2 regions of the Streptomyces sp. NPDC048389 genome follow, and region 1 is predicted to be linked to the other one. Evidence: riboswitches for the same ligand, from Rfam matches in the RefSeq annotation. Region 1 holds a riboswitch; the other holds the start of a gene.
What was found. Region 1 has a riboswitch for S-adenosylmethionine ahead of AB0903_RS18035 (aminotransferase class V-fold PLP-dependent enzyme). Riboswitches for the same ligand answer to the same signal wherever they lie in the genome.
Positions count from the first base shown of each region.

Region 2: it holds a riboswitch for S-adenosylmethionine, as region 1 does, so the genes downstream of both, thrC (threonine synthase) here and AB0903_RS18035 (aminotransferase class V-fold PLP-dependent enzyme) in region 1, are expected to answer to the same signal.

Region 1 is NZ_JBEZKP010000023.1:62,511-68,650, forward strand. Features, by position in the region: gene AB0903_RS18035 (aminotransferase class V-fold PLP-dependent enzyme) at 1-1,313, opposite strand, end outside; SAM riboswitch class IV at 1,505-1,622, opposite strand; gene trpD (anthranilate phosphoribosyltransferase) at 1,699-2,763, opposite strand; gene AB0903_RS18045 (cytochrome bc complex cytochrome b subunit) at 2,918-4,543, opposite strand; gene AB0903_RS18050 (Rieske 2Fe-2S domain-containing protein) at 4,540-5,619, opposite strand; gene AB0903_RS18055 (c-type cytochrome) at 5,616-6,140, opposite strand, start outside.
Region 2 is NZ_JBEZKP010000009.1:144,339-150,478, reverse strand. Features, by position in the region: gene otsB (trehalose-phosphatase) at 1-858, shown strand, start outside; gene AB0903_RS09925 (trehalose-6-phosphate synthase) at 1,001-2,458, opposite strand; gene AB0903_RS09920 (hypothetical protein) at 2,878-3,165, opposite strand; gene AB0903_RS09915 (glucosyl-3-phosphoglycerate synthase) at 3,204-4,172, opposite strand; SAM riboswitch class I at 4,355-4,482, shown strand; gene thrC (threonine synthase) at 4,500-5,807, shown strand; gene AB0903_RS09905 (MoaD/ThiS family protein) at 5,836-6,111, shown strand.

The DNA.
Region 1 (6,140 bases):
GCGCCTACGAACCGCTCCACGTGCTCGTCGGGCGTGCCCGCGCCGAAGCTGACGCGGATGGCGTTCAGGGACCTCTCCCCCGGCTCCGTCTCCGGCGCGCCGCACTCGCCGACGTCCTGCGGGTCGCTGCCCAGCAGGGTGCGCACGAGCGGGTGGGCGCAGAACAGGCCGTCGCGTACGCCGATGCCGTACTCGGCGGACAGCGCGGCGGCGAAGTGCGAGCTGTTCCAGCCGTCCACGACGAAGGACAGGACACCGACCCGCGGGGCGTCGTCGCCGAACAACGACAGCACCCTGACCTCGGGCACATCGGCGAGTCCTGTCCGGACCTTCGCGATCAGGTGCTGCTCACGGGCGACCAGGGTGTCGAACCCGGCCTCCGTGAGTGCCTTGCAGGCGGAGGCGATCGAGTAGACGCCGATCACGTTCGGGGAACCCGCCTCGTGCCGTGCGGCGCCGGTGTGCCACTCGACGTCCACTCCTCCGTCGGCCCGCCGTGCCACCGCGCGCGAGGCACCGCCGCCCGCGAGGTACGGCTCCGCCTCCCGCAGCCAGTCCGACCGCCCGGCGAGCACACCGGAACCGAACGGCGCGTACAGCTTGTGCCCGGAGAAGGCGATCCAGTCCACGTCCAGCTCCTCGACGGAGACCGGGTGGTGGGGCGCCAGTTGAGCGGCGTCGAGGACGATACGGGCACCGTGGGCGTGGGCCGCCGCCGCCAGTTCCTTCACCGGCCACAGCTCACCGGTGACGTTCGACGCGCCGGTGACGCACACCAGGGCGGGGCCGTGGGGGTCGCGGTCGGCGAGTGCGTGCTCCAGCGTGCGGACGGCCTCGCCGTGCGTACGCGGCGCGTTCAGGTACGTCACCCGGGCGTCCCGCCACGGCAGCAGCGACGCGTGGTGCTCGGTCTCGAAGACGAACACCCGGCATCCGGCGGGGAGCGCGCCGGCGAGCAGGTTGAGGGAGTCGGTGGTGGAGCGGGTGAAGACGACCTGGTCGTCCTCACGGCACCCGAGGAACTCGTGCACCCGGGTGCGGCTGTTCTCGAACAGGTCGGTGGAGAGCTGCGAGAGGTACCCTGCGCCGCGGTGCACGCTGCCGTAGTACGGGGCGTACGCGGCGACGTCGTCCCAGACGCGCTGGAGCGCCGGGGCGCTGGCCGCGTAGTCGAGGGCGGCATAGGTGACTTCGCCGCCGGTGACGAGCGGGACGGTGACGTCCCGTCCGAGGACCGGCAGCGGGGGACACAGGGACGGGCCGGCGGCGGTGTCGGCGGCAGCGGTCTCGGCGGTGTTCGGGTACGCGGACATGGCGGTATCTCCCGGCGGATGAGGCGAATCGGCTTCAGGAACCCGGATACGGGTGTGCCTCGACGCACGGCGTCCGCCGTGCGGAGGATGGTGAAGAAGGGGCTCGGACGCCCTATCGCATTCGCTTGCTCACGAGGCTGCTCCCTTGAGGACCAGGACCCCGGGGACACGGCGTTCGACGACACCGCGGGGGTCCGCGCTTGCCGCAGACCTTGTTGCCTGCGGCCTGGTCTTCACCCGGGGCACCCCGCCACGGACGGAGGGTTGCCGGACAGCGGGCCGGGGCCGTAGTCGCTGTCACTCATGACCTTGGGAAGCATCCTGCCATACGTCGCGGACAGCGCAAGGGAGAGGTCCGCCATGCGGACCGCTCCCCCGCGGACGGCTACGCGTTGCTGGCCGCCACCCAGCGCTCCAGCGCCGCCCTGGCGTCCCCGGAGTCGATCGACCGGGCGGCGCGCGCGATCCCGGCCGCCAGCTGCTCGTTCAGCGTGCCGTCCGCCTGCTCCAGCGCGGCCAGCGCGGCCGCCGCGTTGAGGAGCACCGCGTCGCGTACGGGACCGGTCTCGCCCGCCAGCAGCCGGCGCGCCACGTCCGCGTTGTACGAGGCGTCCGCGCCGCGCAGCGCCTCGACGGGCACGAGGTCGATGCCGACGTCGCGCGGATCGAAGGTCTCCTCGCGCACGGCGCCGTCCCGGACGACCCACACCCGGGAGGTGGCCGTCGTGGTCAGCTCGTCGAGGCCGTCGTCACCCCGGAAGACCAGGGCGGACGAGCCCCGCTCGGCCAGCACTCCGGCCATGATCGGTGCCATCCTGGCGTCGGCCACGCCGGTGGCCTGGGCCCCGACCCGCGCCGGATTGGTGAGCGGGCCGAGGAAGTTGAACGTCGTGCGGATGCCGAGTTCCTTGCGGGCGGCGGCGACGTGCCGCAGCGCCGGATGGAACTTCACGGCGAAGCAGAAGGTGATGCCCGCCTGCTCGGCCACCTCCGCGACCCGCTGCGGGGTCAGCTCCAGATTGACGCCGAGCTTCTCCAGGACGTCGGACGCGCCGCTCGCGGAGGATGCGGCGCGGTTGCCGTGCTTGACGACCTTGGCACCCGTACCGGCGACCACGATCGCCGACATGGTGGAGATGTTGACGGTCTTCGCACCGTCGCCGCCGGTGCCGACGATGTCGACGCATCTGCCGGGCACCTCGATGAGATTGGCGTGCTCGTACATCGTCCGCACCAGACCGGAGATCTCCTCGACGGTCTCGCCCTTGGCCCGCAGGGCCACCGCGAAACCGGCGATCTGGGCGTCGGTCGCCTCTCCGCTGAGGATCCGGTCCATGGCCCACGCGGTGGCGTCCGCGCCCTGGTCGCGGTTGTCGAGAAGGGCGTTCAGCACGCCGGGCCAGGAGTGTGCCGCCACGCTGTCGCCGCCTGCCGGGGTCACAACGTTCATGGTCCGCTCCTGGGGTCCACAGCTCGGCTCCCCCCACGGCCGCCGGACCGCAGGGGGCGGGATGGGTCCACCCTATCCAGCCCTCGGACACGGCGAAGGGCCCCGTCCATCGAGTGGACGGGGCCCGGCGCCGTGGCGACGTGCGGGTCGGGGATCAGTGGTGGCCGTGGCCGCTGGTGATCTCCTTGTACTCCTCGGTCGTCGGCTTGGGAATCTGGTTGTCCCCGCCGTAGTAGCCCCTGCTGAGCTTGGCGCGCAGCTTCTCGGTGCGCTTGACCTTGCGGCGCACGCCGTTCTCGTCGACCGCCGGGCCGATCTCGGCGGGCTTGTACTGCTCGTGCGCGGTCAGCTTGTGCAGGTCGGCCTGCGACAGCGGCTCGTGGACCTCGACGAACTCACCGTGCGGCAGCCGCTTGATGATGCCGGACTCGCGTCCGTGCAGCACCTTGTCCTTGTCGCGCCGCTGCAGACCCAGGCAGATCCGCTTGGTGATGACGAACGCGAGGACCGGTCCGACGAAGAACGTGATGCGCACGAACCAGGTGATCGCGTTGATCGACAGATGGAAGTGCGTCGCGAAGATGTCGTTTCCGCCACCCAGCAGCATGATCACATAGGCGGTCACCCAGGCGACGCCCAGCGCGGTACGCGTCGGAGCGTTGCGCGGCCGGTCCAGGATGTGGTGCTCGCGCTTGTCACCGGTGATCCACGACTCGATGAACGGGTACACCGCGAGCGCGGCGAGCATCACACCGAAGAGGACCAGCGGGATGAACACGCCCAGGACCAGAGTGTGGCCCCAGAGGTTGATCTCCCAGCCCGGCATCACTCGGACCAGGCCCTCCGCGAAGCCCATGTACCAGTCGGGCTGGGCGCCGGTGGACACCATGTCCGGCCGGTACGGGCCGAGCGCCCACACCGGGTTGATCGTGAACATGCCGGCGATCAGCGCGATGACACCGAAGACCAGGAAGAAGAAGCCTCCGGCCTTGGCCATGTAGACCGGCAGCAGCGGCATGCCGACGACGTTCTTGTTCGTACGTCCGGCGCCCGCGAACTGCGTGTGCTTGTGGTAGAAGACCAGGATCAGGTGGGCCACCACGAGGCCGAGCATGATGCCCGGCAGCAGCAGGATGTGGATCGAGTAGAACCGCGCCACCATGTCGTGGCCGGGGAACTCGCCGCCGAACAGGAACATCGAGATGTAGGTGCCGACGATCGGCGTCGCCAGGATCGCGCCCTGCGTGAAGCGGACACCGGTGCCGGAGAGCAGGTCGTCGGGGAGCGAGTAACCGGTGAAACCGGTGAACATGCCGAGGACGAAGAGCAGGAAACCGAACAGCCAGTTGATCTCACGCGGCTTGCGGAACGCGCCGGTGAAGAACACGCGCATCATGTGCACGAACATCGCGGCGAGGAAGATCAGCGCGGCCCAGTGGTGGATCTGCCGGATGAGCAGACCACCGCGGACGTCGAAGCTGATGTCCAGCGTCGAGGCGTACGCCTCGGTCATGCGGATGCCCTGCATCGGCACGTACGAGCCGTGGTACTCGATCTCGTTCATGCTCGGGTGGAAGAACAGCGTCAGGTACACACCCGTGAGGATGATGATGATGAAGCTGTAGAGCGCGATCTCACCCAGCATGAAGGACCAGTGGTCCGGGAAGATCTTCCGCATGTTGGCCTTGGCCAGGGAGTAGATCCCCAGTCGGCCGTCGGCCCAGTCGGCCACCCGCTCGCCGGCGGGCGCCTTCTTCCGTGTATCCGTCTGTGTACTCATCCGCGCTCCCAGAAGGCAGGACCGACGGGCTCTTCGAAGTCGCCGAGCGCCTCGAGGTTGCCCTCGGCGTTCACACCGATCCGCAGCTGCGGAAGCGGGTGACCGGCCGGACCGAAGATGACGCGGGCGCCGTCGGAGAGGTCGAAGGTGGACTGGTGGCACGGGCAGAGGACGTGGTGCGTCTGCTGCTCGTACAGGCTGACCGGGCAGCCGACGTGGGTGCAGATCTTCGAGTACGCCACGATGCCCTCGTAGGACCACTCGAGCTCGCGCTGGTCCTTGATGTCCTCCGGCTGGATCCGGACGATCATCACGGCCGCCTTGGCGATCTCGGTGTTGAAGTTGTGGTCGTCCTCCTTCAGGCCCTCGGGCATGACGAAGGTCAGCGAACCCACGGCGACGTCCTCGGGACGCAGCGGCTCATTGGTGTTCATGTTGATGAGCTGCTTGCCCCTGGCCCACAGGGTGGTGCGGAGCTTGTTCTCGGGCAGCGGGCCGAGATCGCGCAGCAGCACGACGCCGGAGAGCGGCACCATGGCCAGCGCACCGAACATGGTGTTGCGGATCAGCTTGCGCCGCCCGATCGCGGACTCCCTGGCACCGTCCGCGAAGTCGGCCATGACCTTGGCCTTGACCTCGGGCGCGGCCTCGATCGGGTGACGGTCGTCGGCGACCTCCACGTCGGACATCAGGGTGCGCGCCCAGTGGACGGCACCGGCCCCGATGCAGAACAGCGCGAGGCCCAGCGTCACACCCAGCGAGAAGTTGAGCGCGCTGACGTGCCCGAACGGCCAGATGTAGACGATCTTGTCGACCGGGAAGATCACGAACGAGGCGATGAAGCCGATCGTCGAGAGCATCGACAGCGTGAACAGCAAGGCCACGGTGCGTTCGGAACGCTTGGCGGCCCGCTCGTCGATGTCCTGGATGCGCGGCTTGTGGGCCGGCAGCCCCGGGTCGGCGAACGGATCCTCGCCGTGGCGCTGGGCGACGGCGGTGCTGCCACCGTGTGCCGCGTCGTGCGCGGCGCCCTGCTCTGCGGGCAGGTTCTCTTCTGGAATGTCTTGGCTACTCATGACTTCTTGGCCTTAGCGGTGTGGGCCGCGACCCAGACGGCAACAGCGATCAGCGAACCGAGACCGAAGATCCAGCCGAACAGACCCTCACTGACGGGGCCGAGCCCGCCCAGGCCGAAGCCGCCGGGGGTCGGCGTGTCCTCGCCGTTCACGGTCTTGACGTACGCGATGATGTCCCGCTTCTGCTGCCCGGGCATCGTGGAGTCGGGGAAGGAGGGCATGTTCTGCGGGCCGGTCTGCATGGCCTCGTACAGGTGCTTCGGGCTGACGCCCTCCAGGCTCGGAGCGAACTTCCCGTCGGTGAGCGCGCCGCCCTCACCGGTGAAGTTGTGGCACTGGGCGCAGTTGTTGCGGAACAGTTCGCCACCGTTGGCGATGTCCGCGCCCTCGGGGCTGTACTCCTCCTCGGTCGGCGTGATCGGGCCGGCGCCGAGGGAGGCGATGTACGCCGCGAGCTGGTCGATCTCGGCCTGCGAGTACACGACCGGCTTTTCGGGCACCTGAGCGCCGGGCTGCTGGGC
Region 2 (6,140 bases), on a different contig from region 1:
AGCTCCCCGTACGCAGACGCAAGCGACTCCCTGCCGACGCCGTCCACCCCTGCCGGCCGGGACGGCCTCGCGGCACTCCTCGAACGGCCCGGCAGAGCCGTGATCGCCCTCGACTTCGACGGCACGCTCGCCGAGATCGTGCCCGACCCCGAGCAGGCGCGCGCCCATGAGCGCGCCGTCCCCGCGCTCGCCGCGCTCGCGCCGAAGGTCGCCTCCGTGGCGGTGATCACGGGCCGCCCGGCCGGCGTCGCGGTCCGCTACGGCGGCTTCGCCGGGGTGCCGGGTCTGGAACACCTCGTCGTCCTCGGCCACTACGGCGCGGAGCGCTGGGACGCCGCCACCGGCTCCGTACGCGCACCGGCCCCCCATCCGGGGGTCGCGGCCGCGCGCGCCGAACTCCCCGGCTTCCTCGACGGCATCGGCGCCTGGCACGGCACCTGGATCGAGGAGAAGGGCCGTGCCGTCGCGGTGCACACCCGCCGCGCCACGGACCCCCAGGCCGCCTTCGACGCCCTCCGCGAGCCCCTGGCCGCGCTCGCGGCCCGGCACGGCCTGGTCCTGGAACCGGGCCGGATGGTCCTGGAGCTGCGCCCGCCGGGCGTCGACAAGGGCGTCGCGCTGTCCGAGTACGTGCGGGAGTGCGGTGCGCAGACCGTGCTGTACGCGGGGGACGACCTGGGCGACCTCGCCGCGTACACGGCCGTCGACAAGCTCCGCTCCGACGGGATGGCGGGCCTGCTGGTGTGCAGCGGCAACGAGGTCACCGAACTCGCGGAACGCGCCGACCTGCTGCTGCCGGGCCCCGCCCAGCTGGCGGACTTCCTGTCGGCCCTGGCGCGGCGCCTCAGCCGCCCTTAGTGCCCTTCCCGGCTCGCGTCGTCCGGCACGCGCGCTCGCGCCGGCCGAGAGCCCTGGCAGCTCCGCCACGGGGGCTCCGGCCGTCTTGCGATCGCAGGCACTGGACAACGCTCCTCGACGGGCGCACTTGCCGGTCGCGCCTCTAGCCGGCCTCGCGCAGCGCGTTCAGCTGGTCGAGGAACCACTGCCGCGGCGGCAGCGCGGTCGCTGCCGCCGCCAGTCGCTTGGACCGTTCGGCCCGCTCGTCCGGTGCCATCGTCAGCGCCTCGTGCAGCGCGGCCGCGGTGCCGCTCACGTCGTACGGGTTGACGGTGACGGCGTCGTCGCCGAGTTCCTCGTGGGCGCCGGCCTCCCGTGACAGCACCAGGGCGCAGCCGAGGTCGGTGACGACGGGAACCTCCTTGGCGACCAGGTTCATCCCGTCCCTGATCGGGTTGACCAGCGCGACGTCTGCCATCCGGTAGGCGGCCAGTGAGCGGGCGAAGTCGTCCTTCACATGCACGACGACGGGAGTCCAGCCGTCCGTGCCGTACTGCGCGTTGATCTCCTCGGCGACGCGGGAGACCTCGGCCGTGTAGTCGCGGTAGACCGCGAGATCCTGGCGGGAGGGGTAGGCGAGTGCGATGTGCACGACGCGTTCACGCCACTCGGGCCGCTCCTCCAGCAGCTCCCGGAAGGACAGCAGACCGCGCACGATGTTCTTGGACAGTTCCGTGCGGTCGACGCGGACGATCGTCCGCCGGCCCTCGCCGGTCTGCGCCCGCAGGGCGGCCATGCGCTCCTCGACGTCGGGCCGCGCGGCACGCTCCCGCAGGAAGTCGGCGTCGGCCCCGAGCGCGTGCACTCCGAGCCGGGTCCGGTGGCGGCCGCGGCCCTCCATCCGGAACTCGAAGGCCGGCTCGTTGTCCTTCGGCCACACCGACGTCCCGTCGTACGGGGCCAGCACGGCCGTGGCGCAGCTCTGGAAGGCCCGCAGCCAGCGCTTGGTCAGAAAACCGAGGCGGTCCGCGCCGAGCATCCCGAGCAGCAGTTCCTCCGCGACATCGCCCGGGAGCATCGCGAAGTACTCGGGGGGTGCCCACGGGGTGTGCGAGAAGTGCCCGATCCGCAGGTCCGGGCGGAGCTCGCGGAGCATCCCGGGCACCAGCGCCAGGTGGTAGTCCTGCACCAGCACCACCGCGTCGTCGGCCGCCTCCGCGGCGAGCGCCTCCGCGAACGCCCGGTTGTAGAGCCGGTACGCGCCCCACTGCCGCCGGAACTCCTGGCCGAAAACGGGCTCCAGGGGCGTCTGGTACAGCATGTGATGCACGAACCACAGCACCGAGTTGGCGATGCCGTTGTACGCGTCGTGGTGGACGGCCGCGGGGATGTCCAGCATCCGCACGCCGGGCTCGCCGAGCCCTCGCCGCACGGCCTCGCGGTCACCGTCGCCGAGGGCCGCGCACACCCACAGCGAGCGGGCGTTCGAGCCGATGGCCGACAGGCCGGAGACGAGTCCCCCACCGCCGCGGCGGGCGTCGAGTTCTCCGTCCTCGTTCAGCGCGTACGAAACTGGGCCGCGGTTGGACGCGACGAGGATCTGGGCTGCGTCGGAGACCATGTGCCGAAACCTAGCCCGTACCGCTGCCCCTCAAACGTGCGTACGTCCGGTTCCGGGCAAGGGGCACGGCGGTCCTCCGCTGAGCCGCCGCACTCCGTACCGGTGCGTCCCTAGAGCTTGCTGTCCCAGTGCCTCACCGGGGCGGCGAAGTCAGGGCCGTTACTGGCGAAGGTCCATACGCCGGTCCGGTTCCTGCCGTCCGCGGTCGGGGAGTACCGGTAGAGCACACCGAGGTCGGCCTTGCCGTCGCCGGTGAAGTCTTCTGCGACTGCCGGTGGGAAGAGCCCGGCTGTTGGGGGCGTGCCGGCGGGAAGAGCCCGGGTGTCGGGGGCGTGGCGGTGGGGCGGGTGGGGTGGCAGAGGTTTAGGGGGCGGTCCCGCCCGGGTGCCGAGGGGCCCGGCGGTCGGTCCGGGCCGGTGTCAGGGGTCCCGGCGGTCGCGGGTGGCCGCGAGGGCGACGAGGCCCGCCGCCGTGAGGCTCAGGGCGATGCCGCCCAGCAGCCACAGTTGTTCCGTCGCGGCGCCGGTGCGCGCCATCCCCACGTGCTGCGACGCCGCCGCGGGGCCCGCCGGTCCGAGGGTCGCGGCGGTCGTGACGGTCGTGACGGCGAGCACGCCGAGCAGACGGGTCAGCCGGTCGTGCGCGGCAAAGGGCGTGGGCCTGCGGTGTCTGCCGCGCGCCGGAGCAAGAAATCCGATAAGTCCCATACGTCAGGAATCTAGGCAAAATGACTGGAATGCTCCGCTTATGCCGCGCGACGCGCCGCGTACTCACCGATCTCGAGCATCGGCGGACGCTCCTCCGTGTCCACCGGGTAGGTCCGGGGGGCGAAGCCGTTCCCGACCCGGTCGAACTGGGTGATCGACGGCCGTACCAAGTGCGGCCGGGACAGCCGCAGTTGCGCGGTGCGGTAGATCGTCGCGGCCATTCTCCCGAGCGCCTGTCCGTCCTGGTGGCGGTGTTTGCGGGTGCCGACGTCGACCTGGGCCAGGGCGTCGAGGCCGACCAGGTTCAGCGAGTCGACCAGCAGGCCCAGCTCCACCCCGTACCCGACCGGGAACGGGAGGCGTTCCAGCAGCGAGCGCCGCGCCGCGTACTCGCCGCCGAGCGGCTGGACGAAGCCGGCCAGCTGCGGCCAGTGCAGATTGAGCAGCGGCCGGGCCACCAGCTCGGTCACCCGTCCGCCCTGGGCGGGCGCCCCGTCGGGGCCGGGGGCGGCGCCACCGCCGAGAGGGCGGTCGTACATGGCCTTGACGAACTGGACCTCCGGCTCGGTCAGCAGCGGTCCGACGATGCCGGAGACGAAGTCGGGCGAGAAGTCGCGCAGGTCCGAGTCGCAGAAGCAGACGATGTCACCGCCGGTCACCAGCAGCGACCGCCACAGCACCTCGCCCTTGCCGGCCACGGCGGGCAGGCCGGGCAGGATCGCGTCGCGGTGCACCACGCGGGCGCCCGCGGCCGCGGCGACCTCGGACGTGCGGTCGCTGGAGGCGGAGTCGACGACGACCAGCTCGTCGACGAGCGGGACGTTCTCCATGAGTTCGCGGCGGATGATCGTGACGATGTCGCCGACCGTCGCTTCCTCGTTCAGCGCGGGAAGCACGACACTGACCGTCGTACCCTGCCTGACCTTGGCGGATATCAGCCGGTCGAGGGAGCGGTCGGACGCGGACCAGGAGCGCCGGCTCAGCCAGCGGGCCACCTCATCGAGCACTTCGCGTCTCCCTCGGCAGTCGACAAACAGGCGGTGAACAGTGGTCGTGTGATCCATCTCGCCGTTCGGACGACTGTCTCAACCGTCCGGGGCTTCGGTTACAGTCTTGAACAACGCGAACGACCCTCGCATCTCGGGGGTCCACGCACACAAACGCCCGGACCGCACGTCCGGAGCCATACCGCTCATCCAGAGGGGCAGAGGGAACGGCCCGTTGAAGCCCCGGCAACCCTCCCGCCGACCGCGAGGTCACGGTGGGGAAGGTGCCAATTCCGTCTTGTGGCGAAATGCGTCACAAGGAAGATGAGGAGAAAGGGCCTCGCCATCATGGCTGCGCAGACCGTCGCAAGCACCTCCGCCACCGCGTCCACCTCAGTGGACCTCGGCCCCGCCACCGCCCTCGCCTGCCGGGAATGCGGACAGCGTTTCGAACTCGGCCCCATCTTCGCGTGTGCGGAGTGTTTCGGGCCGCTCGAAGTCGCATACGACCTCCCGAGCGGCAGCCCCGAAGAGCTGCGGAAGCAGATCGAGGCCGGCCCGGCCAACATCTGGCGCTACGCCCCGCTGCTGCCCGTCCCCGCCGACGTGGCCGACAAGCCGAATCTGAACCCGGGCTGGACCCAGCTCGTCAAGGCCGACAACCTCGCCCGTGAACTGGGTGTCACCGGCGGTCTCTTCATCAAGGACGACTCCGGCAACCCGACGCACTCCTTCAAGGACCGCGTCGTCGCCCAGGCCCTCGAGGCCGCCCGTGCCTTCGGCTTCACCACCCTGTCCTGCTCCTCCACCGGCAACCTCGCGGGCGCGGTCGGCGCCGCCGCCGCGCGGGCCGGGTTCCGTTCCTGCGTGTTCATCCCGCACGACCTGGAGCAGGGCAAGGTCGTCATGGCCGCGGTGTACGGCGGGGAGCTCGTCGGCATCGAGGGCAACTACGACGACGTGAACCGCTTCTGCTCCGAGCTCATCGGCGACCCGCTGGGCGACGGCTGGGGCTTCGTCAACGTCAACCTCCGCCCGTACTACGCCGAGGGCTCCAAGACCCTGGCGTACGAGATCTGCGAGCAGCTCGGCTGGCGGCTGCCGGACCAGCTCGTCGTGCCGATCGCGTCGGGCTCGCAGCTCACGAAGATCGACAAGGGGCTGCAGGAGCTGATCAGGCTCGGACTCGTCGAGGACAGGCCGTACAAGATCTTCGGTGCCCAGGCGGAGGGCTGCTCGCCGGTCTCTGCCGCTTTCAAGGCCGGGCACGACGTGGTGCGCCCCCAGAAGCCGAACACCATCGCCAAGTCGCTGGCCATCGGCAACCCGGCCGACGGACCGTACGTCCTGGACATCGCCCGCCGTACCGGCGGCGCGGTGGAGGACGTGAACGACGAGCAGGTCGTCGACGCGATCAAGCTGCTGGCCCGGACCGAGGGCATCTTCGCCGAGACGGCGGGTGGCGTGACGGTGGGTGTGGCGAAGAAGCTGATCGAGGCGGGCGTCCTCGACCCGACGCTCACCACCGTCGTGCTCAACACCGGCGACGGCCTCAAGACCCTCGACGCGGTCGCGGAGACCTCGCAGGCGACCGCCGTCATCCGCCCGAGCCTGGACGCGTTCCGCGACGCCGGCCTGGCCCGCCACGATCGCTGAGATCCGAGACCCAAGGAAGGCTGCACACATGAGCGTCAACGTCCGCATCCCCACCATCCTCCGTACGTACACGGGCGGGCAGGCCGAGGTCCCGGCGGAGGGCGCGACCCTCGCCGAGGTCATCGCGGACCTCGAGAAGAACCACACCGGTATCGCGGCCCGCGTCCTGGACGACCAGGGCAAGCTGCGCCGGTTCGTCAACGTGTACGTGAACGACGACGACGTCCGGTTCGAGCAGGGTCTGGAGACGGCCACGCCGGAGGGTGCGGGCGTGTCGATCATCCCCGCGGTCGCCGGCGGCTGATCTCTCCCCGGGGATCTCTTGCCAAGGAT